DNA from 4 places in the Pseudomonas sp. AS2.8 genome. Region 4 is predicted to be linked to each of the others. Evidence: predicted binding sites of a transcription regulator. Region 4 holds the regulator's gene; each other region holds the start of a gene.
What was found. The regulator sigma-54, encoded in region 4, starts transcription at its own class of promoters, with help from an activator protein. The targets are predictions, from matches to a motif close to ANTGGCATNNANNTTGCTNT.
Positions count from the first base shown of each region.

Region 1 (7,630 bases), on a different contig from region 4:
GCTGGTTGAGGTTGTTGGGCACCGTGATCGGCACCTGGGTCGCCTTGACCCCCTTGGGTGGCTGGTCGGTGTAGACGCGGTTGCCCTCCTTGTCGACATAGCTGTAGACCGCCGCCTGGGCGGGCGGCAGCAGGCAGAGCAGCAGCAGGATCAGGAGCGGACGCATCAGCGGGCCGGGCTGTTGACGCTGATGCGCTGCACGGTCACGATCTTTTCGGCACTGGTCTGGATCACCTCGCCGTTGCCGGACAGCACCTGGGCCGCGAAGCGGTGCTCGCCGCGCTCCAGATTGGCCACGCCGAAGCGGGTGCTCTGGCCGGGGCTGCCATAGGGGGCGCCGTCCACCAGCAATTGCAGCGACTGCCCCGCACCCAAGGCCGGTTCCACGGCTACCCCCACCGAGAAGGTACCGTTGTTGGCGCGGATGGCCTCATCGTCGGGCACGTTGACCTCCAGGCGGCTGAAGGCCGGACCGGCAGGGGTCGCCGCCGCAGGCGCACTGGGGATGGGCGGCGCCGGCCGTGGATTGTCCACGGTATTGGTGGGCGCCACCTGCACCGGCTTGGCGTTGGCCGAGGGCTGGTCGCTGAATACCGTGTTGCCTTCGGCATCCACCGACTTGTAGATCGCGGCCTGGGCGGAGCAGGCGAGGCAGAGCAGACAGCAGGCAAGCAGGCGAGGCATGGCGGAATCTCGGCCGGGCGATGGAGATCAAGGGTAGCAGGCGCGTCGTGTGGGCAGGTAGGCAGCTCGGCCGCTCCGCGCTGGCGTCGGTCGCAGCGGTTTTCCCAAGGCAAAAGAAAAGGCCTCCCGAAGGAGGCCTCTTGGCGTTACCGCAGCGGGATCAGACGCTGTAGTACAGGTCGTATTCCAGCGGGTGCACGAAGGTACGCACCTTGATCTCTTCCTCGGACTTCAGCTCGATGTAGGCATCGATGAACTCGTCGGTGAAGACGCCGCCCTTGGTCAGGAACGCGCGACCGGCGTCCAGGGCTTCCAGGGCTTCCTTCAGGCTGCCGCAGACCTGCGGGATCTTCTTGCCTTCTTCCGGCGGCAGATCGTACAGGTTCTTGTCGGCGGCATCGCCGGGGTGGATCTTGTTCTGGATACCGTCCAGGCCGGCCATCAGCAGGGCGGCGAAGCACAGGTAGGGGTTGGCAGCCGGATCCGGGAAGCGGGCTTCGATGCGACGGGCTTTCGGGCTCGACACATAGGGGATACGGATGGAGGCGGAACGGTTGCGAGCCGAGTAGGCCAGCATGACCGGGGCTTCGAAGCCGGGCACCAGACGCTTGTAGCTGTTGGTGGACGGGTTGGTGAAGCCGTTCAGCGCCTTGCCGTGCTTGATGATGCCGCCGATGAAGTACAGGGCGGTATCGGACAGGCCGGCATAGCCTTCGCCAGCGAAGGTGTTCTTGCCATCCTTGGAGATGGACATGTGCACGTGCATGCCGGAGCCGTTGTCGCCGTACAGGGGCTTGGGCATGAAGGTGGCGGTCTTGCCGTAGGCATCGGCCACGTTGTGCACGACGTACTTCAGGGTCTGGGTCTCGTCGGCTTTCTTGACCAGGGTGTTGAACTGCACACCGATCTCGTTCTGGCCAGCGGTCGCCACTTCGTGGTGGTGGACTTCCACGACCAAGCCCATCTCTTCCAGGGCGTTGCACATGGCGGTACGGATTTCATGGTCGTGATCGACCGGCGGTACCGGGAAGTAGCCGCCCTTGACGCCCGGACGGTGACCCTTGTTGCCGGACTCGAAGTCGGCATCGGTGTTCCAGGAAGCCTGCTCGGAGAAGATCTTGAACATGGAGCCGGAGATGTCCGACTTGAACTTCACTTCGTCGAAGATGAAGAACTCGGGCTCAGGGCCGACGAACACGGTGTCGCCGATGCCGGTGGACTTCAGGTATTCCTCGGCAGCACGGGCGATACCGCGGGGGTCGCGCTCGTAGGGCTGCATGGTGGAGGGTTCGATGATGTCGCAGACCAGGATCAGGGTCGGCTCTTCGGTGAAGGGATCCAGAACGGCAGTGCTGTCGTCGGGCAGCAGGATCATGTCGGAGGCTTCGATGCCTTTCCAGCCGGCGATGGAGGAGCCGTCGAACATCTTGCCGTGGGCGAAGAAGTCTTCGTCCAGCGCGTCACGCGCCGGCATGGTGACGTGTTGCTGCTTGCCTTTGGTGTCGGTGAAGCGCAGGTCTACCCACTTCACGTCGTTTTCTTTGATCAGTTGAACAGCCTTCGACATGGTTTCCTCCAGAGGAATTTCGGCCGGGAGCGGTTGGCGGTACTCCCGGTATCAGCTGTGCCCTTGAGGGGCGCTTCCGTACTGCCTGGTCAGCGACCGGCGTTCCACGAAAAGCGCCCTATGCTGGCCCAGGGGCGGCTGCCTCACAAGAGAGCAAGTTGTATGCCAGTGCCCTCAAATGGGCTGGAAGCCCATCCTGACGCCAGTCGTGCCGTTTTCAGGCCAATCGGCGGCGTATCTACGCACCAAATTGGTGCTTGTAAATTCGTCTCTGCACTCAAATGGCGCCGCAGGTGATTTTGTCGGCTGGATTCGAGTGCGTGATGGTTTTCAGGTATGATATTCGCCCTTTTCTTTCGCGTTACCCGCCCCCCGTTTCCCGCTCATGAAGCTCATCATCAAGGTCTTTCCGGAAATCACCATCAAGAGTCGCCCGGTGCGCAAGAATTTCATTCGCCAGCTGGTGAAGAACATTCGTGTCGTGCTGCGCGATCTGGATCCGGATGTCCGCGTGGAAGGGGTCTGGGACAACATCACCCTGGAGACCGCGCTCGACGAGCCGCGGCTGCTGGCGGAGATGAAGCAGCGGCTGGCCTGCACCCCCGGCATCGGCCAGTTCCTCGAGGTGCACGAGTATCCGCTGGGCGATTTCGACTCGATTCTCGAGTTGTGCGTCCGCCACTTCGGCGAGCGGGTGCGCGGCAAGGTGTTCTCGGTGCGCTGCAAGCGTGCCGGTCGCCATGACTTCTCCTCGATGGACGTCGAGCGCCATGTCGGTGGTGGCCTGCGCGAACGCTGCGGCGGCGCCGGCATCGCCCTGAAGAATCCCGAGGTGAACGTCCGCCTGGAGATCCGTGACCAGCAGCTGTTCATCATCGACGAGCACCACGAAGGGCTGGGCGGTTATCCGCTGGGCGCCCTGGAGCAGGTGCTGGTGCTGATGTCCGGTGGTTTCGATTCCACCGTGGCCGCCTACCAGATGATGAGACGCGGGATGGTCAGCCATTTCTGCTTCTTCAATCTCGGCGGGCGCGCCCACGAACTGGGCGTGATGGAAGTGGCCCACTATCTCTGGGAGAAGTACGGGCGCTCCCAGCGTGTGCTGTTCATCAGCGTGCCCTTCGAGGAAGTGGTGGGGCAGATCCTCACCCAGTGCGACGACAGCCACATGGGCGTGATCCTCAAGCGCATGATGCTGCGCGCGGCCAGTCGCATCGCCGAGCAGCTGCAGATCGAGGCGCTGGTGACCGGCGAGGCCGTCTCCCAGGTCTCCAGCCAGACCCTGACCAACCTGGCGGTGATCGACAAGGCCACCGATACCCTGGTGCTGCGCCCGCTGCTGGCCAGCCACAAGCAGGACATCATCGACACCGCCCAGCGCATCGGCACCGCCGACTTCGCCAAGCACATGCCCGAGTACTGCGGCATCATCTCGGTGAATCCCACCACCAAGGCCAAGGCCCTGCGGGTGGAGCACGAGGAAGGCAAGTTCGACCTGGCGGTGCTCGACGCCGCGCTGGAACGCGCGCGCTTCATCACCGTCGACAAGGTGATCGAGGAGCTGGGCAAGGACGTGCAGGTGGAAGAGGTGGATCAGCCGCTGCCCGGGCAGGTCGTGGTGGACATTCGCCATCCCGACGCCCAGGAAGACCAGCCGCTGGAGTTGCCCGGCATCGAGGTGCAGACCATGCCGTTCTTCGCACTCAACAGCCGTTTCAAGGAACTGGACGAGAATCGCCAGTACCTTCTCTATTGCGACCGCGGGGTGATGAGCCGGCTGCACGCCCATCACCTGCTCACCGAAGGGCACGCCAATGTGCGCGTTTATCGTCCGGCCTAAGCAGCCGGGCCTGCTGGGTGGCAGTATCCGCCACCGCCCTCCCGACCTCTTCTAGCCCTCCGGCCGCGTACCGGTCGGCCGCGTTTCGCGCCTTTGCAATCTCCGGCTGTCAGCCTGCTGGCTGAAGCTCCTTCATTTCTATACCGAGAACACCACTGTGATCGAGAATCTACGCAACATCGCCATCATCGCGCACGTCGACCATGGCAAGACCACCCTCGTCGACAAGCTGCTGCGCCTGTCCGGCACCCTGGACCGCAAAGAAGCGGAAAACGAGCGGGTGATGGACAGCAACGACCAGGAAAAGGAACGTGGCATCACCATCCTGGCCAAGAACACCGCCCTCAAGTGGGGCGACTACAACATCAACATCGTCGACACCCCCGGCCACGCCGACTTCGGTGGCGAGGTGGAGCGCGTGATGTCCATGGTCGACTCCGTGCTGCTGGTGGTCGACGCCCAGGACGGCCCCATGCCGCAGACCCGCTTCGTGACCCAGAAGGCCTTCAAGGCCGGCCTGCGTCCGATCGTGGTGGTCAACAAGATCGACCGTCCCGGCGCGCGTCCGGACTGGGTCATCGACCAGATCTTCGACCTGTTCGACAACCTCGGCGCCACCGATGAGCAGCTGGACTTCCCGATCGTCTACGCCAGCGCCCTGAACGGCATCGCCGGTCTGGACCACGAGAAGATGGACGACAACATGGATGCCCTGTTCCAGGCCATCGTCGACCACGTGCCGGCCCCCCAGGTCGATCTGGACGGTCCCTTCCAGATGCAGATCTCCCAGCTGGACTACAACAGCTTTCTCGGCGTGATCGGCATCGGCCGCATCGCCCGTGGCCGCATCAAGGCCAACACCCCGGTCGTGGCCATCAGCGACGACGGCAGCAAGCGCAACGGTCGTATCCTCAAGATCATGGGCCACTCCGGCCTGCAGCGCGTGGAAGTGGCCGAAGCCGAAGCCGGCGACATCGTCTGCGTCTCGGGCATGGACGAGCTGTTCATCTCCGACACCCTGTGCGATCCGCAGAACGTCGAAGCCCGTCCGCCGCTGACCGTCGACCAGCCCACCGTGAGCATGACCTTCCAGGTCAACGACTCGCCGTTCGCCGGTCGTGAAGGCAAGTTCGTCACCAGCCGCAACATCAAGGACCGTCTGGAGAAGGAACTGCTGCACAACGTGGCCCTGCGCGTCGAGCCGGGCGAGTCGGCCGAGAAATTCAAGGTCTCCGGCCGTGGCGAGCTGCACCTGTCGGTACTGATCGAGAACATGCGCCGCGAAGGCTTCGAGATGGCCGTGGGCCGTCCGGAAGTGGTGATCATCGAGAAGGACGGCGTGAAGCAGGAGCCCTACGAGAACGTCTCCATCGACATCGAAGAGCAGCACCAGGGCTCGGTGATGGAGCAGATGGGTCTGCGCAAGGGCGATCTGACCAACATGATCCCCGACGGCAAGGGCCGTATCCGCCTGGAATACACCATCCCGGCGCGTGGCCTGATCGGCTTCCGTAACAACTTCCTGACCCTGACCTCGGGCAGCGGCATCCTGACCTCGACCTTCAGCCATTACGGCCCGATCAAGGCCGGCGAAGTGACCAACCGTCAGAACGGCGTGCTGGTGTCCATGGCCACCGGTACCGCCCTGACCTACTCGCTGGAAACCCTGCAGAGCCGCGGCAAGCTGTTCCTGGCGCCGGGCGACGAGATCTACGAAGGCCAGCTGTGCGGCATCAACAGCCGTGACAACGACCTGGTGCTCAACCCCACCAAGGGCAAGAAGCTGGACAACATGCGCGCCTCGGGCAAGGACGAAGTCATCGCCCTGGTGCCGCCGATCAAGTTCACCCTCGAGCAGGCGCTGGAATTCATCGCCGACGACGAACTGGTGGAAGTGACGCCGAAGTCCATCCGTCTGCGCAAGAAGTACCTGAACGAGAACGACCGCAAGCGCTTCGAGCGTTCCAAGGTCTGATCCCGCTCCGGTAATGCAGGAAAGCGCCTTCGGGCGCTTTTTTGTTGCCCGTTTTTCGGCTGATGCCGCGCGCATGACTGGCGGCTCTGCTAGCGTTTGCCCTACGGCCGCGCCATTCGGGACGGCCCCCTCTGCAGGATGCTGCCATGCTCAAGACCACCCTCGCCGCCGCCCTGACCCTGAGCGGTCTCTGTGTTTTCGCCACTGCTCAGGCTGCCGGCTGCGGCACGCCACGCAATGCCTTCGATACCGTCTACTGCGCCAGCAACCTGTTCGCCCAGAGCGACAAGTCGCTGAACCAGACCTATGGCGAGTTGCGCAAGCAGCTGCCGGCCGATCAGCAGGCCGTGCTCAAGCAGAGCCAGCTGGCCTGGATCAAGCAGCGCGACAGCCAGTGCGCCCGCGAGGAAGCCGATGGCTACTTCGTCAACCTGGACTGCGCCGTCAGCCTGACCGACAGCCGCCTGGAGGTGCTCAAGGAGCGCCTGCGCGAATGCGCCAGCACCGGTTGCGAAGCGGGCAAGCTGGGGCAGTGAGGTATCCGGCGGGACAGGGATCTCGCCGTTCCCTCATCCCAACCCTCTCCCCGGGGGAGAGGGGGCTATCCGAACGGGCGCTCAGCGTCATCGCCCCGATAAGCGCTGCCATGGGTTGATCAGCGGACTCGACAGTCATGGCACGCCCCTCCAGTCGAATCGCCGACAGCCGTCTGGCATGCCGTCCAGGCCGAATGAACGTCTTCCACCTTTTTGTTTACACCCAGATACAACGTCACAAAAACCGTCTAGCGTGAGCCGACACGCCCTGACGTGTGCTCCGAAAACAACAACCAAGGATGCAGGCATGACATCTTTCCTCAGGCAACGCCTGCCGCTGGCCATCGCCCTGGCCACGGCGCTCGCGGCAACCGTCCAGGCGGCTCCCAATCCCTACAGTGGCTTCACCGTGTTCGGCGACAGCCTGCTCGATGCCGGGCAATTTCCCGACACCGGGGTCACGGGCGCCAGTCTCAGATTCACCAACCGCGTTGGGCCCGGCTACAGCCCGGCCAGCGGTGCGGTGACCGGACTGGTGTCCTCGATCCTGCTCGGCCAGCAACTGGGCTTCGATGTCCGTACCCTCGACGCCTCGACCTCGCTGATCAACCAGCGGATCGGCCTGAGCGATGGCGACAACTGGGCCACGGGTGGCTACACCACGGCGCAGATCCGCGATTCCATCACCGCTCGCAACGGCTCGGTGGTGGCGGTAGGAGGCCTGACCCTGCGCAGCCGTGATGGCTACCTGCCCGGACTCGCCAGCCAGGGACTGAGCCTGGATCCCAACACCCTGTTCTACCTCAGCGGCGGGGGTAACGACTTCCTCCAGGGCCTGGTCACCTCGCCGGCCACTGCGGCGGCGGCGGCCAATCGCCTGGGCGACGGCGTGGCTGCCCTGCAGCAGGCCGGCGCCCGCTATATGGTGGTCTGGCTGCTGCCCGACATCGGCCAGACCCCGGCCCTGGCCGGTTCGCCGCAACAGGCGGCCAGCTCGGCCCTGAGCCGGGTCTACAACCAGGCGCTGG
Region 1 covers NZ_JACHVV010000003.1:68,225-75,854, reverse strand. Annotated here, with positions in the region: gene FHR73_RS12775 (DUF4124 domain-containing protein) at 1-166, opposite strand, end outside; gene FHR73_RS12770 (DUF4124 domain-containing protein) at 166-684, opposite strand; gene glnA (glutamate--ammonia ligase) at 845-2,251, opposite strand; gene thiI (tRNA uracil 4-sulfurtransferase ThiI) at 2,637-4,091, shown strand; gene typA (translational GTPase TypA) at 4,249-6,066, shown strand; gene FHR73_RS12750 (lysozyme inhibitor LprI family protein) at 6,213-6,602, shown strand; gene FHR73_RS12745 (autotransporter domain-containing SGNH/GDSL hydrolase family protein) at 6,910-7,630, shown strand, end outside.
Region 1: the regulator sigma-54 is predicted to act here: its motif matches at 2,402-2,421, upstream of glnA (glutamate--ammonia ligase).

Region 2 (7,630 bases), on a different contig from region 4:
CGTCTGATCAAGCCAAAGGCATAGGCCACTACGTTGCGTATGCCGCCGCTACGGTGTCTGGCCTCCAGTTCTGCCAACACCTGCTGACGCTGCTCCAGCGCCAACTCATCAAGTCCAGTCAGAAGCTCTTGCAACTGCTTTTCATCAACTCCCGCAAGACAGGATGGAAGCGGAGTGCTGCCCTCTGTGCTTTCGACCTCTGAAGGGTACGTACGTACTTTATACGTCTTACTACTGTACGTACTGTATTGGCCAATTGGTTCGTGGTGGACTTCGTTGGTCTGTGACAGACCGGTTTGGTCTATGCCAGACCCCATCTGTACCGCCTCGGAGCTAGAGCTCCCAAGGTCATCAGGGCTAGCCTGCCCATCGTCACTGCGCTGCTTTTGTTCGAACGCATGATTGAGATGCTGCGCAATTCGCTGGATCGGATGGCCCGTCTCGTGAAGGCACGCGTGCAATAGGCCGGCAAGCGTCTGGTCGGCAGTGCATGCTCGATCAAACGCTAAGGCACGCTCATGCACCCTGTAGCGCTCGCTCATCACCTTGCCCGTCATGGGGTCACGCTGTACACCGAGCAGAGTGATCCAACCCGTCAGGCGCAGCACTTTCAGCACACGTCGTGCCGTCTCATAGCCCGCCCGTTGTCCTAACGGCGTGGTGGTGAGATAGCGTCGAAGCTGGCTCAGGCTCGTAAGCGAACTCACACCGTCTGCATCACTGAGCATGCGCAAGACCTGCCACCCGTTGCGCTCCAGCGGCGTTAGCCGCGGATCTACTAACAGTGCGATTGGCGTCGTGAACCAGTTAGTCGGTGCGTAGCGCTTGTGCGTGCAATAGTTTCCCATTTGCTCTCCCCCTACGAAGGCTGTTTGGCTGTCAGCGAGTCTCGTGGAGGCTGGATTGGTCTGTCCCAGAACAATCTGATTTGGCCCGTTACCGTATTTCCGTTGCGTACCAAATGGTCTGCCGTAGACCAACCTAGATGAGTCATAGGTAGCGAGCGTCGTCACGGGTTGCTAGGGCGCGTTCCAAAACGGTAAATTTGCATTGTCGTGGTCAATCCCACGACCGGGTGTGACAACCCGATTCGTTCGAGGCGCGGTAGCGCTGTAGCTAGACCACATCTGTGGTTTTCTATGGCGGGCCGTGTGGGGCAGGCTTTTGCCTGGCCGGTTCCCTCGGACGCCGGTTTGTCACCCCCTCACGGTCCGCCTCCCATCACCGAGTGACAACGGCGGGTGGCGGCTCCTTAATCGTCTGAGGAGCAGTTAAAATGCCTGTATCTCCTTTTAAGCCCGAGCTCCGCCTTGGCGCTACCTGTATGCCATCTACCTCTACAACGGAGGTTTGCTATGGCTGAGAAGAATCCTTCTATCGTCCCGTTCCCCAGCAAGCCAATCACGCTCGACCAAATGGATCTTTCCACTCGATCTATCGAAGCCGATGCGGATCTTCGTGCCTCAATGCTAGGTGACCTGCTAATTCAGCTGGCAGAGCGCGACTCCGGTCATCCTGAAGAGCTGCGGCTAAAGGTTGCCTGCAATATCGCTCAGGAGCTGCTGGGCGAGATGGTTACCCTTTATCGTCGTGCTCTATCCGATGCGCGCCACAACAACTCTTGAGACAGACGTAATGCTCAACTGGCTTTGGACATCGGTTTAGGTCCTTTCCCGGCAATGGCGGGCGATAGCCTGCCATTGCCTTACTGTCAGTTGGGCGGCTGGCGCAAGACGCTGTAGCGGTGACGTGGTTCGCGACGTGATGCTAGGCGCTATCGAACATGGCTTCGAGTTAGGCGACTTTCGTTAACGGCGCAGTATCTGGCTGGTAACGAGTAGACCTATACCGCCAAACAGACTCATCTTTTGCGCAGCAGGTCGACCTGTTGCCTCTGATGAAAAGGGCGTGTAGTCCCCAGGCAGCGGGATGGCGGAAAGCTTCGTGAAAACTAAGAAGGGCGGTTATATCCGCCACATGTCTAAGCTCGACCGTGCAAAGACCCTAAGCAACCTGGCTATCGCTGTCAGGCATTGCGAGGGGTATCCGTACAAAGCGTCGAATACCGATCGCTGCAGGATTTTAGGTGTTTGTAGCAGGCCGCAATTTGACGGGGGCATTGGTCCGGTTCGATAGGGGCAAATCCACAGCATGTAGGTTTGGCTCCCGGTTTACCTTTTCTGCGCCAAAGTTTTGCCGCACCCGATCACAGGGCCGGCAAAGGCGGCGGAAAAACCTTGCCGCTTGCCGTCGTTTTGACTGCCGCGTTGCACTAAACCCTTGATTTAGATGGATGCTGGAGACTGGCACGGGCCTTGCTAAATCGCTTGCAAGCCACGTCAAAGGTCTCTCGACATGAGCATCAGTTTCGACAAAGCACTCGGGTTGCACGAACAGGCGCTGAACTTCCGTTCGCAACGCGCCGAGGTATTGGGCAACAACATCGCCAATGCCGACACCCCGGGCTACAAGGCGCGGGATCTGGATTTCAGCGCCGTGATGGCTGAGCAGGCGGCCAAGAGCGCCCCGGGGGCATCCGGCCATTATCAGCTGGAAACCACCAACAGCCGCCATATCGCCGCTGAAGGCTTCGACATGGGCATGGGCGACTCGGCGTTGAAATATCGCATCCCTACTCAGCCCTCGGTGGACCAGAACACCGTGGATGCGCAGGTCGAGCAGGCCAACTACGCCGAAAACGCGATGAATTTCCAGGCTAGCTTCACCCTGCTCAATAGCAAGTTCAAGGGGCTGATGTCGGCCCTGCGTGGAGAGTAGCCATGTCCCTGAGTTCGCTGTTCAACATCGCCGGTAGCGGGATGAGCGCCCAGAACGTTCGCCTCAATACCGTAGCCAGCAACATGGCCAACGCCGATTCCGTGTCCTCCAGCGTCGACCAGACCTACAAGGCGCGGCATCCGGTGTTCGCCGCCCAGCTCAATGACGCCCAGGGCGGCGCCTCGCTGTTCGACGACCAGGGCCAGGCCGGGGTCGGGGTAGAGGTGAAGGGCATCGTCGAGGATCAGAGCGAGGTGCAGAAGCGCTATGAGCCCAACCACCCGATGGCGGACAAGGAAGGCTACGTCTACTACCCCAACGTGAACGTGGTGGAGGAGATGGCCGACATGATTTCGGCCAGTCGCGCCTTCCAGACCAATGCGGAAATGATGAATACCGCCAAACAGATGATGCAGAAGGTACTGACCCTCGGTCAGTAAGGAACCGGCGCCATGTCCATAAGCACGACCAATTCAACCGCTCAGTCGGTGCTCGACAAGTACTCCGTCAACAAGACAGACGCTACCTCCGAGACCGCTAGCAGCGATGGCAAGAAAGGCGGCAAGCTCGGCAAGGACGAGTTCCTCAAGCTGATGGTCGCCCAGATGAACAACCAGAATCCGCTGGAGCCCCAGGGCAACGGCGAATTCATCGCACAGCTGGCGCAGTTCAGTACCGTCGAGGGCATCACCAACCTCAATACCAGCGTCAGCTCGATCCTCTCCGGCAGTCAGTCTTCCCAGGCGCTGCAGGCGTCCACCCTGGTGGGCCGCAAGGTGATCGTCGATACCGACAAGGTCAAGGTGGATACCAGTGCGGACTTCAAGGGCGCGCTCAATCTGACCGCTTCCAGTCCGAACGTCTGGGTCAACGTCTACAACGACGCCGGCAGTCAGGTGAATCGTCTGAACCTGGGGCAGCAATCCAGTGGCCTGGTGAATTTCACCTGGGATGGCACCGACGCCAGCGGCAAGAAGCTGGATGCCGGCACCTACCGCTTCGAGGCCCAGGCGAACGTGAACGACACCACCACGGCCATGAAGACCAGTCTGCCAGCCAACGTCGACAGTGTGACGCTCGGGCAGAACGGCGGCGAAATGACACTCAACCTTGCCGGCGTCGGCAGCATCGGCATCTCCAAAGTCCAGGCGGTCGGCCAGTAAGGCGCGGCACACGAGAGGAATCCAGCATGTCTTTCAATATCGGTTTGAGCGGCATCAAGGCCGCGTCCAGTGACCTCAACATCACGGGCAATAACATCGCCAACGCCAGCACCGTCGGCTTCAAGCAGTCGCGAGCGGAGTTCCAGGATCTCTATGCCGCCTCAGTCCTCGGCACCGGCAAGAATGCCCAGGGCAGCGGCGTGCTGCTCGGCAACGTCGGCCAGCTGTTCAACCAGGGCACCATCGATTCCACGCAGAACGCGCTGGACATGGGCATCAACGGCAACGGCTTCTTCGTCACCAGCAACAATGGCGCTGTGCAGTACACCCGTGCCGGTTACTTCGGGACCGACAAGGAAGGCTTCATTGTCGACAACAACGGCTACAAGCTGCAGGGCTATACCACCAACGACCAGGGTCTGCTGCAGCCGGGTGTGCGCAGCGACCTGCGCATCGAGACCGCCAGCCAGGCGCCCAAGGCGTCCAGTTCGATCAAGCAGACGGTCAACCTGAACTCGACCCAGACGACGCCGACCACGACGCCGTTCAACCCGTCCGATCCGACCAGCTACAACTCCTCGACCTCGGTGAACATCTATGACAGCCAGGGCAACGCCCACGTCCTGTCGCAGTATTTCGTCAAGGGCGCGAACAACTCCTGGACCATGAACGTGCTGATCGACGGCCGCAATCCGGGCGATCCCACCAAGGAGGATGCGACCACCAAGGTCGCCACGCCCTACAGCGTGACCCTGCCGTTCACCAGCAGTGGTGCGCTCGACGGTGCCAATGTGGCCTCGACCGATCTCAAGCAGGTCAACAACGCCAGCACCAATGCCTTCGAGGGCGTGCTCAAGCTGGACAACTGGGTGCCGGCCATTTCCAACGGCGGTACCCCGGCGACCTGGGCCTCCAACGGCGCCGTGGCCAACCCGGCCGGCATCACCCTGGACATGCGTGGCTCGACCCAGTACAGCAGCGCCTTTGCCGTGACCAGCGTCAACCAGGACGGCTACACCACCGGCCAGCTGTCTGGCCTGGAGATCGACGATACCGGTCAGATCTTCGCACGCTACACCAACGGTCAGTCCAAGGTGCAGGGCCAGGTCGTGCTGGCGAACTTCGCCAACGTCCAGGGCCTGACCCCCATGGGCAAGACCTCCTGGACCGAGTCTTCGGAGTCGGGTCAGCCGGTGGTCGGCACGCCGCGTTCCGGTACCCTGGGTGCCCTGCAATCCGGTGCGCTGGAGGCGTCCAACGTGGACATCTCCACCGAGCTGGTCGACATGATCGTGGCGCAGCGCAACTACCAGGCGAACGCTAAGACCATCGAGACCGAGAACGCCATCACCCAGACCATCATCAACCTGCGTTGATGTCGTTTCTCTGACGGCTTGCCGCTCAGACGTCAGGAAAAGCCTCCTTCGGGAGGCTTTTCTATTCTCAAGTCATTGATTCAGTGGGGTTTACGTTTTCTGGAACGGGCCTTGCTAAAGAACCTCCGAACGCAAGCTTGGCGGCAATCTGCCGCCGTCGGAGGATCAGATGGACAAGCTGCTGTACGTCGCCATGACCGGCGCCAGCCAGAACGAAATGGCCCAGCGCGCCCATGCCAACAACCTGGCCAACGTCTCGACCTCGGGATTCCGCAAGGATCTCGAGCAGGCGCGCTCGATGCAGGTGTTCGGCGAGACCATGCCGTCGCGCGTCTATTCCATGAGCGAACGGCCGGCGACGGACTTCACCCCCGGTGCGCTGCAGGAAACCGGGCGTGACCTGGACGTGGCCATCCAGGGCCCAGGCTTCGTCGCGGTCCAGGACCCCTCCGGCAAGGAGGCCTATGTACGTACCTCCAGCCTGCAGATCGATCCCCTCGGCATGCTGCGGACCGGCAGTGGTATGCCGGTGCTCGGCAATGGCGGACCCATCGCCGTGCCGCCCGCTTCCAAGGTGGAAATCGGTCAGGACGGCAGCATCACCATTCGCGGCTCCGGTCAGGCAGCCAACGCCCTGGCCCAGGTCGATCGCATCAAGCTGGTCAATCCCGACACCAAGCAGATGGAAAAGGGACTCGACGGCCTGCTGCACATGAAGCAGGGCCAGGCAGCGCCGCCCATGGACGCCAACGTGTCCCTGGTGTCCGGCTTTGTCGAGTCGAGCAACGTCAATGCGGCGGAGGAGATGACCTCGATCCTGTCGCTTTCCCGCCAGTTCGAACTGCAGGTGAAGATGATGCGCAGCGCCGAAGACAACGACGCGGCACTGGCAAAGGTTTTGCAATTCTCCTGATCAAGGCTAGCGCCGACGTAAAACCGGCACTTCGAGGAATACCATCATGATGTCGTCACTGTGGGTCGCCAAGACCGGTCTGTCCGCCCAGGACATGAACCTCACCACCATCTCCAACAACCTGGCCAACGTGTCCACCACGGGCTTCAAGCGCGATCGCGCCGAATTCCAGGACCTGCTGTACCAGATCCGGCGCCAGCCGGGTGCCCAGTCCACCCAGGACAACCAGCTGCCCTCCGGCCTGCAACTGGGTACCGGTGTGCGCATCGTCGGCACCCAGAAGAACTTCACCGAGGGTTCGCTGCAGACCACCGACCAGCCGCTGGACATGGCCATCAACGGCGACGGTTTTTTCCAGGTGACCATGCCCGACGGGACCATCAATTACACCCGTGACGGTACCTTCCACCTGAATGCCGATGGCCAGCTCGTCACCGCCAACGGCTTCGCCCTGCAGCCCGCCATCGTGCTGCCGGCCGATACCAAGACCTTCACCGTCGGCGAAGACGGCACCGTGTCGGTCACCACCGCCGGCCAGGCCGCGCCCCAGGTCATTGGCAATCTGCAGATCGCCCAGTTCGTCAACCCGGGCGGTCTCCAGGCCGTGGGCCAGAACCTGTTCAGCGAGACCGCTTCCAGCGGTGCGCCCCAGGTCGGCACCCCGGGCCTCAACGGTCTCGGCACCGTCCTGCAGAGCACCCTGGAAAACTCCAACGTGAGCACCGTCGAGGAGCTGGTGAACATGATCACTACCCAGCGCGCCTACGAGATGAATTCCAAGGTCATCAAAGCGGCCGACGACATGCTCGGCTTCGTCAGTCAACAGCTCTAATCTCCTGTGAGGAAGCGCTCCATGAAACCTCTGTTCGCCGTCGCCCCGCTCCTGGGAGCGCTCGTACTCGCAGGATGCGTAGCCCCGGCCGCCAAGCCGGACGATCCCTATTACGCCCCGGTGCTGCCGCGCACGCCGGTGCCGGCGGCGCAGAACAACGGCGCCATCTTCCAGTCGGGGTTCGAGCAGAATCTCTATACCGACCGCAAGGCCTTCCGCATCGGCGACATCATCACCGTCACCCTGCAGGAGAAGACCCAGGCCAGCAAGAACGCCAGTTCCGACGTCGCCAAGAACAGCAAGGCGACCCTGGGGCTGACCTCGCTGTTCGGCGCCAAGCCGAAGATCCCCAATCCCCTGGCCGACGGCGACCTGAGCCTGGACGCCGGCTTCTCCGGCAACCGCTCCAACACCGGCAAGTCCACGGCGGCCCAGGGCAACAGCCTGTCCGGTTCGCTGACCGTGACCATCGCCGAGGTACTGCCCAACGGCATCCTGGTGGTGCGCGGCGAGAAGTGGCTGACGCTCAACACCGGCAACGAACTCATGCGTATCCAGGGCATGGTCC
Region 2 covers NZ_JACHVV010000001.1:394,804-402,433, forward strand. Annotated here, with positions in the region: gene FHR73_RS01810 (hypothetical protein) at 1-728, opposite strand, end outside; gene FHR73_RS01815 (hypothetical protein) at 1,356-1,625, shown strand; gene flgB (flagellar basal body rod protein FlgB) at 2,356-2,778, shown strand; gene flgC (flagellar basal body rod protein FlgC) at 2,781-3,218, shown strand; gene FHR73_RS01830 (flagellar hook assembly protein FlgD) at 3,231-3,941, shown strand; gene flgE (flagellar hook protein FlgE) at 3,968-5,317, shown strand; gene FHR73_RS01840 (flagellar basal body rod protein FlgF) at 5,487-6,230, shown strand; gene flgG (flagellar basal-body rod protein FlgG) at 6,277-7,062, shown strand; gene flgH (flagellar basal body L-ring protein FlgH) at 7,084-7,630, shown strand, end outside.
Region 2: the regulator sigma-54 is predicted to act here: its motif matches at 2,303-2,322, upstream of flgB (flagellar basal body rod protein FlgB).

Region 3 (7,630 bases), on a different contig from region 4:
CGAAATGACCCCTGAAGTCGCCGTCGATCTGTTCCGCCAGGGCCTCTGGCTCACCGCGTTGCTGGTGGCGGTGCTGGTGGTACCGAGTCTGATCGTCGGCCTGATCGTGGCGGTCTTCCAGGCGGCGACCCAGATCAACGAACAGACCCTGAGCTTCCTGCCCCGGCTGATCGTCACCCTGTTGACGCTGATCGTGCTGGGCCCCTGGATGGTCAGGCAGCTGATGGAGTTCATCCAGACCTCGGTCGCCAACATTCCGCGGCTGATCGGCTAGCCATGCTCGCCCTCAGCGACGCCCAGATCGGCGGCTGGGTCGGCAGCTTCCTGTTTCCCCTGTTCCGCATCGCCGCGCTGCTGATGACCATGCCGATCATCGGCACCACGCTGGTCCCGGTGCGGGTGCGGATGTACCTGGCCCTGGCCTTGAGCCTGGTGCTGGTGCCGACGCTGCCGCCGATGCCGCAGGTGGATGCCATCAGCCCCCAGGCGCTGCCGCTGATCGTCGAGCAGATCCTCATCGGCGCGGTGATGGGTTTCAGCCTGCAGCTGTTCTTCCATGTCTTCGTGGTGGCGGGGCAGATCATCTCGACCCAGGCGGGCCTGAGCTTCGCGTCCATGATCGATCCAGTGAACGGCGCCTCGGCGCCGGTGATGGGCCAGTTCTTCACCATGCTGGTGACGTTGCTGTTCCTGGCCATGAACGGCCACCTGGTGGTGTTCGAGATCCTGGCGGAAAGCTTCGTCACCCTGCCGGTGGGGGATACCTTGAGCGTCGAGCATTTCCAGCAGGTCGCCGGGCGGCTGGGCTGGGTACTGGGCGCAGGCATCCTGCTGGTGCTGCCGGCCATCACCGCGTTGCTGGTGGTCAATATCGCCTTCGGCATCATGACCCGCGCGGCGCCACAGCTGAACATCTTTTCCGTCGGCATGCCGCTGATCGTGGTGCTGGGCATGATCATCGTCTGGCTCGGTACCGCCGACATCCTTTCCCACTATGAAAGTCTCGCCACCGAGGCGCTGCAATGGCTGCGCGAACTGGCCCGAGAACGCTAGGAGGTACGCCACATGGCTGAATCCGATGGCGAAGACCGCACAGAAGACCCCACAGAGAAACGCAAGCGTGATTCCCGGGAGGAGGGGCAGCTCCCGCGATCACGCGAACTCGGTACGGTGGCGGTCATGCTCTCGGGGGTCGGCGGCCTGCTGATGTATGGCGCCTTTCTCGGCGGCAAGCTGCTGGAGGTGATGCGCAGCAACTTCTCCCTGCGCCGGGAAGAGGTCATGGACGAGCGCTTCATGAGCACCTTTCTGCTGGCCTCGGGCAAGGCGGCGATGATCGGCATGCTGCCGATGATCGCCCTGGTGGTGATCGCCGCCATCATCGGCCACATCGCCCTGGGTGGCTTCCTGTTTTCCGGCAAGGTGCTGGCACCCAAGCCGAGCCGAATGAATCCCATGTCCGGCATCGCCCGGATGTTTTCCAAGCATTCCCTGGTGGAGTTGCTCAAGGCGCTGGGCAAGTTCTTCATCATCCTCGGCGTGTCGGTGATGGTGCTGATGAGCGAACGCACGGCGCTGCTGCAGATCGCCAAGCTGCCGACCGAGCAGGCGCTGCTGCACAGCATGCAGGTGGTGGGGCATGCCACCCTGCTGCTGGCCATGGGGCTGCTGATCATCGCCGCGGTGGACGTTCCCTTCCAGATCCTCAGCAATCGCAAGAAGCTGATGATGACCAAGCAGGAGATCAAGGACGAGTACAAGGACAGCGAGGGCAAGCCCGAGGTCAAGGGCAAGATCCGCCAGATGCAGCGGCAGATGGCGCAGCGCCGGATGATGGCCGAGGTGCCCAACGCCGATGTGGTCATCACCAACCCGACCCACTTCGCCGTGGCGCTCAAATACGATGCGGCCAAGGGCGGGGCACCGGTGCTGGTGGCCAAGGGCAGCGATTTCACCGCGCTGAAGATCCGCGAGATCGCCCAGGAGCACCAGGTCTCGCTGCTGGAGTCGCCGGGGCTGGCGCGGGCGGTGTATTTCTCCACCGAGGTCGACCAGGAGATTCCGGCCGGTCTCTACGTCGCCGTGGCCCAGGTCCTGGCCTATGTCTATCAGCTCAGGCAGTTCCGCGCCGGACGTGGACGCAAGCCCAAGCTGTCCGATCTGCCCATCCCGCCGGATCTGCGGCGGGATGAGGAGGGGAAGGCGCCTACTTGATGACGCCGCAGGCGACGCGCGCGCCGCCACCGCCCAGCGGCTTGGGCTGGTCGGCGTAGTTGTCGCCACCAGCATGCACCATCAGGGCATGGCCCTTGAGTTCTTCGAGGCGCTTCAGACGGGGCGCCAGCACCGGCTGGGTGGCCTGGCCGTCGGCGGTCACGTAGAGCGCTGGCAATTCGCCCAGGTGGCCGTCGTCCGACCAGGGCGCGCTGTGCTTGCCGGTGTTGCGCGGATCCAGATGGCCACCCGCGGCGCCACCCGCGGTCAGGGTGCCATTCACCTCGGCTGCGCCGCAGTTGGGCTTGGTATGGACATGAAAGCCATGGATGCCGGGCTCCAGGCCCTTGAGGTCGGGTGTGAAGACCAGGCCGTACTTGGAACGGGTCACCTGCACGCTGCCGACGCTTTCGCCCACACCGTCGGTCGTGACCTTGTTCAGCGGGATCGTCAGAGACTCGGCCGCCTGGGCGGTTCCGACCAGGCAGGTGGCCAACAGCGTCGCGGTCCAGATTTTCATGGTGATGTTCCTCGGATGGGCGCGCTAGCGCGGGTCCCTAGACAGACTCATGGCCTCCGCCCGTGGTTCAGCCGACGGCTTTGGCGATCCGTAACCAGTCCTGTATCACCCCTGCGAAAACCTCGCTGATTCAAGGTCTTGGGCAGTTGGCCCGGAGCTTGCTCAAGCCCCTGCGAACAGTGCGCTGCGTCAACTTTCCGTGACGACGGCACCGGCAAGCGAGGAATGGGTGTGAAAGTCGACAAATCCATGATGATGGGCAACATGCGCGGTCTGGCTCGCGGCAACCTGGGCGTGCCGCTGGCCGTCCTGGCGATGCTCGCCATGATGACCCTGCCGATGCCGCCGTTCCTGCTGGACGTGCTGTTCACCTTCAACATCGCCCTGTCGATCGTGGTCCTGCTGGTCAGCGTCTACGCCCTGCGGCCGCTGGACTTCGCGGTCTTCCCGACCATCCTGCTGGTCTCGACCCTGCTGCGCCTGGCGCTGAACGTGGCCTCCAGCCGCGTCGTGCTGCTGCACGGCCAGGACGGTCACGACGCCGCGGGCAAGGTCATCCAGGCCTTCGGCGAGGTGGTGGTCGGCGGCAACTACGTGGTCGGTGCGGTGGTGTTCGCCATCCTCATGATCATCAACTTCGTGGTGGTAACCAAGGGTGCCGGTCGTATCTCCGAGGTGTCGGCGCGTTTCACCCTGGACGCCATGCCCGGCAAGCAGATGGCCATCGACGCCGACCTGAACGCCGGCATCATCGACCAGGCCGAAGCCAAGAAGCGCCGGACCGAAGTGGGCCAGGAAGCCGACTTCTACGGTTCCATGGACGGTGCCAGCAAATTCGTTCGCGGTGACGCCGTCGCCGGTCTGCTGATCCTCTTCATCAACCTCATCGGCGGCATGGCCATCGGCATGGCCCAGCACGGTCTGCCGTTCGGCGAAGCGGCGCGCATCTACGCCCTGCTGACCATCGGTGACGGCCTGGTCGCCCAGGTCCCCTCGCTGCTGCTGTCGGTTGCCGCAGCCATCATGGTGACCCGGGTGTCCTCGGCCGAGGACATGGGCCAGCAGGTCAATCGTCAGATGTTCGCCTCGCCCAAGGCGCTGGCGGTCTCGGCCTTCATCATCATCGCCATGGGCCTGGTCCCGGGCATGCCGCACCTGCCGTTCCTCGGCCTGGGCGGCGGCGCCGCCGCCGGTGCCTGGATGATCTACAAGCGTCAGCGCCAGGCCAAGCAGACCGCCGAGGTCGAAGCCAAGAAGCAGCAGGACCTGGCTCCCGTGCAGCGTCCGGCCGAGGCCAAGGAGCTGGGCTGGGACGACGTCACCCCGGTGGACATGGTCGGTCTAGAAGTCGGCTACCGGCTGATCCCCATGGTCGATCGCAACCAGGGTGGCCAGCTGCTGGCGCGGATCAAGGGCGTGCGCAAGAAGCTGTCCCAGGACCTCGGCTTCCTCATGCCGTCGGTGCACATCCGCGACAACCTGGACCTGCTGCCCAATGCCTATCGTCTGACGCTTATGGGCGTCAGCGTGGCCGAAGCCGAGATCTACCCCGATCGCGAGCTGGCCATCAACCCCGGTCAGGTCTATGGCTCCCTCAACGGCGTCGCCGCCAAGGATCCGGCATTCGGTCTGGAGGCCGTCTGGATCGACGTCACCCAGCGCGACCAGGCCCAATCCCTCGGCTACACCGTGGTCGATGCCAGCACCGTGGTCGCCACCCACCTCAACCAGGTGCTCTTCAAGCACGCCCACGAGCTGATCGGTCACGAAGAAGTCCAGCAATTGCTGCAGGTGCTGGCCAAGAGTTCGCCCAAGCTGGCCGAGGAGCTGGTGCCCGGCATCGTCTCCCTTTCGACCCTGCTCAAGATCCTCCAGCAGCTGCTGCAGGAGCAGGTCCCGGTCCGCGACATCCGTACCATCGCGGAAGCCATCGCCAACGTCGGTCCGCGGAGTCAAGATCCCGCCGCCATCGCCGGTGCCGTGCGGGTTGCCTTGTCCCGCGCAATCGTCCAGAACATCGTGGGAATGGAGCCTGAGCTGCCTGTTATCACCCTTGAGCCAAGGTTGGAACAGATGTTGCTAAGTAGTATGCAGAAGGCCGGTCAAGGCGCCGAGGACGGCATGTTCCTCGAGCCTGGCATGGCTGAAAAACTGCAGCGTTCCCTCATCGAGGCAGCGCAGCGTCAGGAAATGATGGGTAAGCCAGTGGTGCTGCTGGTAGCCGGTGCGATCCGCGGGATGATGTCCCGCTTCGCGCGGATGGCGGCACCGAATATGAGTGTACTGGCGTACCAGGAAATTCCGGACAACAAGCAGGTCACCATCGTCGCTACCGTTGGCCAGAATGGCTGAGGTCTAGATCATGCAAGTCAAACGTTTCTTCGCCGCCGATATGCGTCAAGCCATGAAGCTGGTACGCGACGAGCTGGGCCCGGATGCCGCCATCCTCAGCAACCGCCGGGTCGCCGGCGGTGTCGAGCTGACCGCGGCGCTGGACTACCAGGCTCCGGCACCGGCCGCGCCCAACGCGGAGCTGCAGGCGGAGTTGCGCAAGACCCATGCGAAGATCGCCCAGGCCCATGCCGACCTCAGCATCCGCGCCCCGGGCGTGCCCTCGGCCGCGCCGAAGGACAAGCAGCTGCTCGGCGCCATCAGCGCCGCCGACAGCCGTCGCGAGCCGGTGATCGCCCCGCCGCGTGCCTCCCAGCCGGCCGCCGCCGCTGCCCCCGCCGCCAGCACCGCGCCGGAAGACCGTCGCGCCCTGGAAGCCATGCGCAGCGAACTCAGCGGTCTGCGTGAATTGCTGGAAGTCCAGCTCGGCTCCATGGCCTGGACCCAGGTGCAGTCCACCCGTCCGCAGCAGGCCGGCCTCTGGCGTCGCCTGCAGCGCATGGGCCTTCCGGCCGATCTGGCCCGCCACCTGCTCGACAGCGTCGCCAAGATCCAGGACCCGCGGCATGCCTGGCGCATGCTGCTGGCCAACTTCGCCCAGCTGGCCAAGACCACCGACGCCAAGATCCTGGAGGAGGGCGGTGTCGTCGCCTTCGTCGGTCCGGCCGGCATGGGCAAGACCACTACCCTGGCCAAGCTCGCCGCCAGCTACGTGCTCAAGTACGGTCCCCAGAGTCTGGCGCTGGTCAGCATGGACAGCTTCCGCATCGGTGCCCAGGAGCAGATCAAGACCCTCGGCCGCATCCTCGACGTGCCGGTGACCCTGGTCGACCCGGGCCAGTCCCTGGCCCAGGCGCTGGCACCCCTGGCGCGCAAGCGCCTGGTGCTGATCGACACCGCGGGCATGCCCGCCAATGATCCGGCGCTCAAGGTGCAGCTCGAAGCCCTGGCCAACCGCCAGCTGAAGATTCGCAATTATCTGGTATTGGGTGTCACCAGCCAAAGCCAGGTGCTCAAGGCGGCCTACCACAGCTATCGGCGCTGCGGCCTGAGCGGCTGCGTGCTGACCAAGCTGGACGAAGCCGCAAGTCTCGGCGAAGCCCTGGGTCTGGCCATCAGCCAGCGCCTGCCGGTGGCCTACATCTGCGACGGCCCCCGTATCCCGGACGACCTGCACCCGGCCCGCAGCCACCAGCTGGTGAGCCGTGCGGTGAGCCTGCAGGCCCCCGAGGAGCCGAGCGAAGAAACCATGGCCGGCATGCTTGCCGGCCTGTATCAGAGCAATGCCCGCCGCGCCGGTTAGCGCAGACGAACGGTAGTGGTGCATCGCATGCCTGGGCACGCCAAATGCACTTGGTCTAAAGTGTGACGGATTTCAATCAAAGGTATCAGGCAATGGGTAGCATGCATCCCGTCCAAGTCATAGCGGTCACGGGCGGTAAAGGCGGTGTCGGCAAGACCAACGTGTCGGTCAACCTGGCCTTGGCCCTGGCCGATATCGGGCGGCGCGTCATGCTGCTCGACGCCGATCTGGGCCTCGCCAACATCGACGTTCTGCTCGGCCTGTCGCCCAAGCGCACCCTGGCCGACGTCATCTCCGGCGAGTGCGAACTGCGCGACGTGCTGCTGCACGGCCCGGGCGGCATCCGCATCGTCCCGGCGGCCTCGGGCACCCAGGCGATGGTCAATCTGACACCGGCCCAGCACGCCGGTCTGATCCAGGCCTTCAGCGACATCAGCGAAAACCTCGACGTGCTCATCGTCGATACCGCTGCCGGCATCGGCGACCAGGTGGTCAGCTTCGTTCGCGCCGCCCAGGAAGTCCTGGTGGTGGTGTGCGACGAGCCCACCTCCATCACCGATGCCTACGCCCTGATCAAGCTGCTCAATCGCGACCATGGCGTCACCCGCTTCCGGGTTCTGGCGAACATGGCGCTGACACCCCAGGAAGGTCGCAATCTCTTTGCTAAGCTGACCAAGGTGACCGACAGATTCCTGGATGTCGCCCTGCAGTATGTGGGCGCCATTCCGTTCGACGAGGCGGTGCGCAAAGCCGTACAGAAACAGCGCCCCGTGTTCGAAGCCTTTCCGCGTGCCAAGGCCTCGCTGGCCTTCCGTGCGGTAGCTCAGAGAGTCGATGGCTGGCCGTTGCCCGCCAATCCGCGCGGCCATCTCGAATTCTTTGTCGAGCGCCTTGTGCAACCAGCCATCGGTACCCACGCATGACAGCATCCAGCGGGCTTCGCATGTACAGCAAAACCTCGGAACGTACCCAGCAGGAGCAACTCATCAACCGCTACGCGCCGTTGGTGAAACGCATCGCCTACCACCTCCTGGCGCGTCTGCCGGCCAGCGTGCAGGTCGAGGACCTGATGCAGGCCGGCATGATCGGCCTGCTGGAGGCCTCGCGCAAATATGACGCCGGCAAGGGCGCCAGCTTCGAGACCTACGCCGGAATCCGCATCCGCGGCGCCATGCTCGACGAGGTCCGCAAGGGCGACTGGG
Region 3 covers NZ_JACHVV010000001.1:491,413-499,042, forward strand. Annotated here, with positions in the region: gene fliQ (flagellar biosynthesis protein FliQ) at 5-274, shown strand; gene fliR (flagellar biosynthetic protein FliR) at 277-1,053, shown strand; gene flhB (flagellar biosynthesis protein FlhB) at 1,066-2,214, shown strand; gene sodC (superoxide dismutase family protein) at 2,207-2,734, opposite strand; gene flhA (flagellar biosynthesis protein FlhA) at 2,960-5,086, shown strand; gene flhF (flagellar biosynthesis protein FlhF) at 5,097-6,428, shown strand; gene fleN (flagellar synthesis regulator FleN) at 6,521-7,351, shown strand; gene fliA (RNA polymerase sigma factor FliA) at 7,348-7,630, shown strand, end outside.
Region 3: the regulator sigma-54 is predicted to act here: its motif matches at 2,880-2,899, upstream of flhA (flagellar biosynthesis protein FlhA).

Region 4 (7,630 bases):
GGCTGATGGGCGTGGCGCCTACCGGCAATGGGCGGCGCGAATCCTATGCGCACCTGCCCATGCCGCGCATGACCAACACCTACATGCTGGCCGGCCAGAGCGATCCGGCCGAGATCATCGCCTCGGTGGAGAAGGGCATCTATTGCGCCAGCCTGGGCGGCGGTCAGGTGGACATCACCAGCGGCAAGTTCGTCTTCACCACCAACGAGGCCTATCTGATCGAGAACGGCAAGCTCGGTCGCCCGGTGAAGGGTGCCACCCTGATCGGCAACGGCCCCGAGGTCATGAACCGGGTGTCCATGGTCGGCAACGACCTGGCGCTGGATGCGGGGGTGGGGACCTGCGGCAAGGACGGCCAGTCACTGCCGGTGGGCGTGGGTCAGCCGACCCTGAAGATCGATGCCATCACCGTGGGCGGCACCGGCGCCTGATGCGGGCGCCGGCCGTGGCCATCGCGGACAGGGACCTAGCGCAGACCGCGCTGGCTCTCGTCGAGGGTGCGGATGTACTTGAAGACCTTGCGCGCCGCCGCGGGCGGCTTGTTGTGCGCCGCCTCGTGCTGGGCATGTCGCACCAGGCCGCGCAGGTGCTGGCGATCGGTCTCCGGATACAGCGCCACGAAGGCTTCCAGCGCCTGGTCGCCCTCGGCGATCAGACGGTCGCGCCAGCGCTCCAGGGCGTGGAAGCGCTCGTTGTATTGCCGCGTCGAGGTGTCCATCTGATCGGCCAGCGCCAGGATGGCTTCCAGGTCCTGGTCGCGCATCAGCTTGCCCAGGTACTGGACATGCCTTTTGCGCGCGATGTGCGTCTTGTGCTTGGGCGCTTCGGCCAGGGCCTTGCGCAGCGGATCGGTGAGCGGCAGGCGGTCCAGCTGCTCGGCCGGCAGACCGGCCAGGCGTTCGCCCAGATCCTGCAGCGCATGCAGCTCGCGCTTGACCTGTGTCTTGCTCTTTTCGCCCAGCGGCGCGTCGTCGTCGTAAGAATCAACCATGAACTATGGGGTCCAGCTAAGAATGGGCGCCATCATAACGAGTTGCCGCACGGTTGTCCGGCCTGGCCGGCGCCGTCCGTAAGGAGAACGTCATGAATCGCAACGCCGCCGTGGGTCCCGCTGCGCTCCCCGAATTGCGCGAACAGGTCGAGGCCATCCTGGCCGAGGCCCGGCGCCAGGGCGCCAGTGCCGGTGAAGTGGCCGTCTCGGTCGACCAGGGCCTGTCCACCTCGGTCCGCAAGGGCGAGGTGGAAACGGTCGAATTCAATCGCGACCAGGGTTTCGGCATCACCCTCTATGCCGGTCAGCGCAAGGGCTCGGCCAGCACCTCCGCCACCGGTCCCGAAGCGATCCGCGAAACCGTGGCCGCGGCCCTGGCCATCGCCAAGCACACCTCCGAAGACCCCTGCGCGGGCCTGGCCGACGCCGACTTGATGGCGCGCGGCGAGCTGCCCGATCTCGACCTCTATCATCCCTGGGACATCACCCCCGAACAGGCCATCGAGCAGGCCCTGGCCTGCGAAGCGGCGGCCTATGCCGCCGACAGCCGCATCGGCAACGCCGACGGCACCACCCTCAATACCCACCAGGGCTGCCGGGTATACGGCAACAGCCACGGCTTCGTCGGCGGCTATGCCAGCACCCGCCACAGCCTGAGCTGCGTGATGATCGCCGGCAGTGGCGAGGCCATGCAGCGCGACTACTACTATGACGTCAACCGCATCGGCACTCAGCTGATGAGCGCCGAAGAGATCGGCCGCCGCGCCGCCGAGCGCGCCGTGAGTCGCCTGGGCGCGCGGCCGGTGCCCACCGCCAAGGTCCCGGTGCTGTTTTCCCCGGAAATGGCGGCCGGCCTGTTCAGTACCTTCCTCGCCGCCATCTCCGGCGGCAACCTCTATCGCAAGTCGTCCTTCCTCGAAGGCGCCCTGGGCCAGCAGGTGTTTCCCGACTGGCTGACCCTGGACGAGCGGCCGCACCTGCCGCGCGCCCTGGGCAGCGCCGCCTTCGACGGCGAGGGCCTGGCCACCTACGCCAAGCCCTTCGTCGAGAACGGCAGACTGGTGTCCTATGTGCTCGGCAGCTACTCCGCGCGCAAGCTGGGCATGCAGAGCACGGCCAATGCCGGCGGCGTGCACAACCTCCATGTCAGCCACGGTACCGCCGACCAGGCCGAACTGATCCGGCAGATGGGCACCGGCTTCCTGGTCACGGAAATGATGGGGCAGGGCACCAACCTGGTCACCGGCGACTATTCCCGTGGCGCCGGCGGCTTCTGGATCGAGAATGGCGAGATCCAGTTTCCGGTCCAGGAGGTCACCATCGCCGGCCGTCTCGGCGACATGTTCCGCCAGATCCTGGCGGTGGGCAGCGACGTGGAACGCCGCGGCAGTCTGCGCACCGGCTCGGTGTTGATCGATGGCATGACCCTGGCCGGCAGCTAGTGAAGGTCGCCGGAGAGGTCGTGGAGAGGAAAATCCTGTCGAACGGGAGACAGCCCACCCCGTTACTCGTTAGTATCCTAGCAATGCACTAGGACATAGCCGTGCGGTCGAATTCGCTGACCGGACGGCCCAGGCTTCAGACGGTGCGCCGTGGCGCACCAGCCGTACACCCCATCGCCCAAGGGCGCTGGGTCCATACCAAAGCCACCATGGAGACAATCCGCATGCCGCATACTCTGCCTCAGCTGCCCTACGCCTACGACGCGCTGGAACCGCACGTCGATGCCCAGACCATGGAAATCCACCATACCAAGCACCACCAGACCTACATCAACAACCTGAACGCGGCGCTGGAAGGCACCGAGTTCGCCAACCTGTCGGCCGAAGACGTGGTTCGCCAGCTGGACAAGCTGCCCCAGGACAAGCGCGGCGCCGTGCAGAACAACGGTGGCGGCCATGCCAACCACAGCCTGTTCTGGACCGTGATGGCCCCCAACGCCGGTGGCAAGCCCGAAGGCGCCCTGGCCGAAGCCATCGAGTCCCAGCTGGGTGGCTTCGATGCCTTCAAGGAAGCCTTCACCAAGGCTGCCCTGACCCGCTTCGGCAGTGGCTGGGCCTGGCTGAGCGTCACCCCCGAGAAGAAGCTGGTGGTCGAGAGCACCGGCAACCAGGACAGCCCGCTGATGACCGGCAACACCCCGATCCTCGGCCTGGACGTCTGGGAGCACGCCTATTACCTGCGCTACCAGAACCGCCGTCCCGAGTACATCGGTGCCTTCTTCAACGTCATCAACTGGCCGGAAGTGTCCCGTCGCTACGACACGGCGCTGAACGCCTGATCGACGCCCAATGAAAAAGCCGCCCTCGGGCGGCTTTCTTATTGGGCAACGCTGGAGCAGGGCTGATCACTCACCTTCGTCGAAGTAGTTGTTGATCAGCTCGACCAGGGCGCGCATGGCCTCGTCGCTCTGTTCACCCTCGGTTTCCAGTTGCAGCACCGTGCCCTTGCCAGCGGCCAGCATCATGACCGCCATGATGCTCTTGCCGTCCACGGGCGGTTCGCCGCTGCGGCCGACGCGAATGCTGGCAGGATAGCGGCCGGCCACGCCGACGAACTTGGCAGCCGCACGGGCGTGCAGGCCCAGCTTGTTGATGATGGTGATCTGTTGGGCAGGCATTGAGTCTGTCCTTGTCGAAACAAAACGGGCGTCAGAGATCGCGGTGACGAATCTGGACGTTCTTGAGCAGGTCTTTGAGTTCGCGACCCAGGCGATCGGCCAGATAGACCGAACGGTGATGACCACCGGTACAGCCAATGGCCACGGTCACATAGGACCTGTTGTTGGCGGCAAAACGCGGCAGCCACTTCACCAGGTAATCGCGGATGTCATTGTACAGGGTCTCTACCTCGGGCTGTTGCTCGAGATAGTCGCGTACCGGGGCATCCAGTCCGGAAAAGTCGCGCAGGTCCGGTTTCCAGTAGGGATTGGGCAGGAAGCGCACATCGAACACCATGTCCGCGTCCACTGGCAGCCCGCGCTTGAAGCCAAAGGATTCCACCAGGTAGGCGGTGCCGGGCTCCGGCGCGTTCAGCAGGCGCAACTTGAGGATGTCGCGCAGCTGATAGAGATTGAGATGGGTGGTGTCGATCTTCAGGTCGGACAGGTCGGCAATGGGCGACAGCAGCACCTGCTCGTCATGGATGGCTTCGGCCAGGGACCTTTCCTGGTTCGACAGCGGATGCCGGCGGCGCGTCTCGGAAAAACGCTTGAGCAGCGCCTGGTCATCGGCGTCCAGATAGAGGACGTCGCAGCGGATGTTGCGACTGCGCACCTGTTCGAGCAATTCGGGAAAGCGTTGCAACTGACTGGGCAGGTTGCGCGCATCGATGGACAGGGCGACCTTGGGCTGGGGGCGCTCCATGTCGGTCAGCGCATGCTGGGCCAGATCGGGCAGCAGACTGGCCGGCAGGTTGTCGATGCAATAGAAGCCATTGTCCTCAAGCACGTTGAGCGCCGTACTCTTGCCCGACCCGGAACGTCCGCTCACGATGATGAGGTGCATGTCAGTGTCCGCTCTGGGCCTCGACGACGATCTGATAGAGCGCCTGACTGTCCCTCGCCTTGCGCAGCCGCTCGCGGATGTCGGCGCGATCGAGGATGCCGGCGATCTGGCGTAGCAGGGTGAGGTGCTGCTCGGTGGCGGCTTCCGGGACCAGGAGGACGAACACCAGGTCTACCGGAGCGCCGTCCAGGGAATCGAAGTCCACCGGCTGCTGCAGGTGGAAGAGCACGCACAGCGGTTGCTGCAGACCCGCCAGGCGGCAGTGGGGAATGGCGATGCCATTGCCGAAACCGGTCGAGCCCAGGCGCTCGCGCGCCATCAGGCATTCATGGATGTGCGCCGCGTCGTGGCCGGGCAGTTCCTGCGCGGCCAGCTCGGCGATGCGTTCCAGTACAGCGGCTTTGCTGCCACCCGGCGCACCCGTCTGGGTGCGGCCGGGGGTCAGGATGTTTTCGAGTCTGATCATAAAGCGGCGATCGAAACCTCAGCGGACGCCGACGCCCTGCTGGCGTTCGATCGATTTTTCCTTGTGTTTAATCAGTTGGCGGTCGAGCTTGTCGGCCAGGAGATCGATGGCGGCATACATGTCGTCGTGCTCGGCATTGGCAACCACGGCGGCGCCGGCGACGTGCAGGGTGGCTTCGGCTTTCTGCTTGAGCTTGTCCACTTCCAGGATGACCTGGACGTTGGTAATACGGTCGAAGTGCCGTTCGAGGCGGGCGAGTTTCTCGCCGATGTAGTCACGCAGGGCTTCTGTCACTTCAAGCTGATGGCCACTGATGTTGACTTGCATACCGCTTCTCCTTATTGCCGGGCTGCATCGGCGAAGCTGCTCGCCGACATGACAAGGATCGAACGAAGCACGGTCACACATCAGGACGCGTCAGATGAGACGCTTGCGTTCGCTGGACGGAGCGATACCCAGGGATTCCCGATACTTAGCCACCGTGCGACGAGCGACTTGTATACCTTGCGATTCCAGTAAACCAGCGATCTTGCTGTCACTCAACGGCTTTTTCGCGTTTTCCGCCGCCACCAATTTCTTGATGATCGCGCGGATCGCGGTGGAGGAGCATTCGCCCCCCTCGGCGGTGCTGACGTGGCTGGAGAAGAAATACTTGAGTTCGTAGATGCCACGCGGGGTGTGCATGAACTTCTGGGTGGTCACCCGGGAGATGGTCGATTCGTGCATGCCCACCGCCTCGGCGATGTCATGCAGGACCAGCGGCTTCATCGCCTCTTCGCCGTATTCGAGAAAACCGCGCTGGTGCTCGACGATCTGGGTCGCCACCTTCATCAGGGTCTCGTTGCGGCTCTGCAGGCTCTTGATGAACCAGCGGGCTTCCTGCAGCTGGTTGCGCATATAGGTGTTGTCGGCGCTGCTGTCGGCGCGCTTGACGAAGCCGGCGTACTGGGGATTGACCCGCAGGCGCGGCACGGCTTCCTGATTGAGCTCCACCAGCCAGCGCTCGTTGTGCTTGCGGACGATGACGTCCGGCACCACGTATTCGGCTTCGCCGGATTCGATCTGCGAGCCGGGGCGCGGATGCAGCGTCTGGATCAGTTCGATGACGGGCTTGAGCTCGTCTTCCTTGATCTTCATGCGCCGCATCAGCTGCGCATAGTCGCGGCTGCCGAGCAGGTCGAGGTAATCGCTGACCAGGCGCCTGGCCTCGCCGAGCAGGGGGAGGTTGGCCGGTAGCTGGGCCAGCTGGATCAGCAGGCATTCGCGCAGATTGCGCGCGGCGACCCCGGCCGGCTCGAATTGCTGGACGCGCCTGAGGACCACCTCGACTTCATCGAGATCGACTTCCAGCTCGGGATCGAGGGAAGCATGGATATCTTCGAGGCTCTCCTGCAGATAGCCGTCGGTGTCGATGCCGTCGATGATCGCCACGGCGATCAGGCGATCGAGATCCGACATGGGTGCCAGGTTGAGTTGCCAGAGCAGGTGGGTCTGCAGGCTCTCGCCCGCCGAGGTGCGAGTGGTGAAGTCCCACTCGTCGTCGTCATTGCTGGGCAGGCTGCTGGCACTGGTCTGGTAGATGTCTTCCCAGGCGGTATCGACCGGCAGCTCGCTGTCGCTGGGGATGCGCTCGCTCCACTCGGATTCGTCGGCCATCTCGTTGGTGGCGACCGAGGTTTCCTTGAAGGTGGTTTCCAGGTTGCCCGAGCCTGAGCTCTCATCGCCTTCGCTCGAGGCTTCGCTCTGGTCGAAGTCTTCACCTTCTTCCTGACGTTCCAGCATCGGATTGGATTCCAGGGCTTCCTGGATTTCCTGTTGCAAGTCGAGCGTCGAGAGCTGAAGCAGACGTATGGCTTGTTGCAGCTGCGGCGTCATCGTCAGCTGCTGGCCCATCTTGAGGACTAGCGATGGTTTCATGGCTGCGGAAATACACCTTGTCTACCGACGCGAACAGCGCCACCGAACCTCGCGAACCCTGCGAGCGTTAGCAAATTATATGCCTTGTTTCCCCGGGTTTGCCTAGAGGCGGAATTCGTGGCCCAGATAGACTTCCTTGACCAGGTCGTTGGCGAGGACTTCCTCGGCGGTACCTTCGGCGATGAGCTGGCCGTCGTTAACGATGTAGGCCGTTTCGCAGATGGTCAGGGTTTCCCGGACATTGTGGTCGGTGATGAGCACGCCGATGCCCTTGGCCTTGAGGTGGCGAATGATCTGCTTGATGTCGCCCACCGAGATGGGGTCCACGCCGGCGAAGGGTTCGTCCAGCAGGATGAACTTGGGCGCGGTGGCCAGGGCGCGAGCGATCTCGACGCGGCGCCGCTCACCACCCGACAGACTCATGCCGCGGTTGTCGCGGATATGGGTGATGTGGAATTCCTGCAGCAGGCTTTCCAGCTCGCGCAGGCGGCCGGCCTTGTCCAGGTCCTTGCGGGTTTCCAGGATGCCGAGGATGTTGTCGGCCACGGTCAGCTTGCGAAAGATCGAGGCTTCCTGCGGCAGATAGCCGATCCCGGCGCGGGCCCGGCCATGCATGGGCAGGGCGGTGACGTCCTGGTCGTCGATCAGCACCCGACCCTGATCGGCCTTGACCAGGCCGACGATCATGTAGAAGCAGGTGGTCTTGCCGGCACCGTTCGGACCGAGCAGGCCGACGATCTGACCGCTGTC
Region 4 covers NZ_JACHVV010000002.1:867,420-875,049, reverse strand. Annotated here, with positions in the region: gene tldD (metalloprotease TldD) at 1-431, shown strand, start outside; gene yjgA (ribosome biogenesis factor YjgA) at 467-991, opposite strand; gene pmbA (metalloprotease PmbA) at 1,084-2,433, shown strand; gene FHR73_RS11010 (superoxide dismutase) at 2,658-3,272, shown strand; gene FHR73_RS11005 (HPr family phosphocarrier protein) at 3,339-3,611, opposite strand; gene rapZ (RNase adapter RapZ) at 3,643-4,497, opposite strand; gene ptsN (PTS IIA-like nitrogen regulatory protein PtsN) at 4,499-4,963, opposite strand; gene hpf (ribosome hibernation-promoting factor, HPF/YfiA family) at 4,982-5,290, opposite strand; gene FHR73_RS10985 (RNA polymerase factor sigma-54) at 5,381-6,880, opposite strand; gene lptB (LPS export ABC transporter ATP-binding protein) at 6,983-7,630, opposite strand, start outside.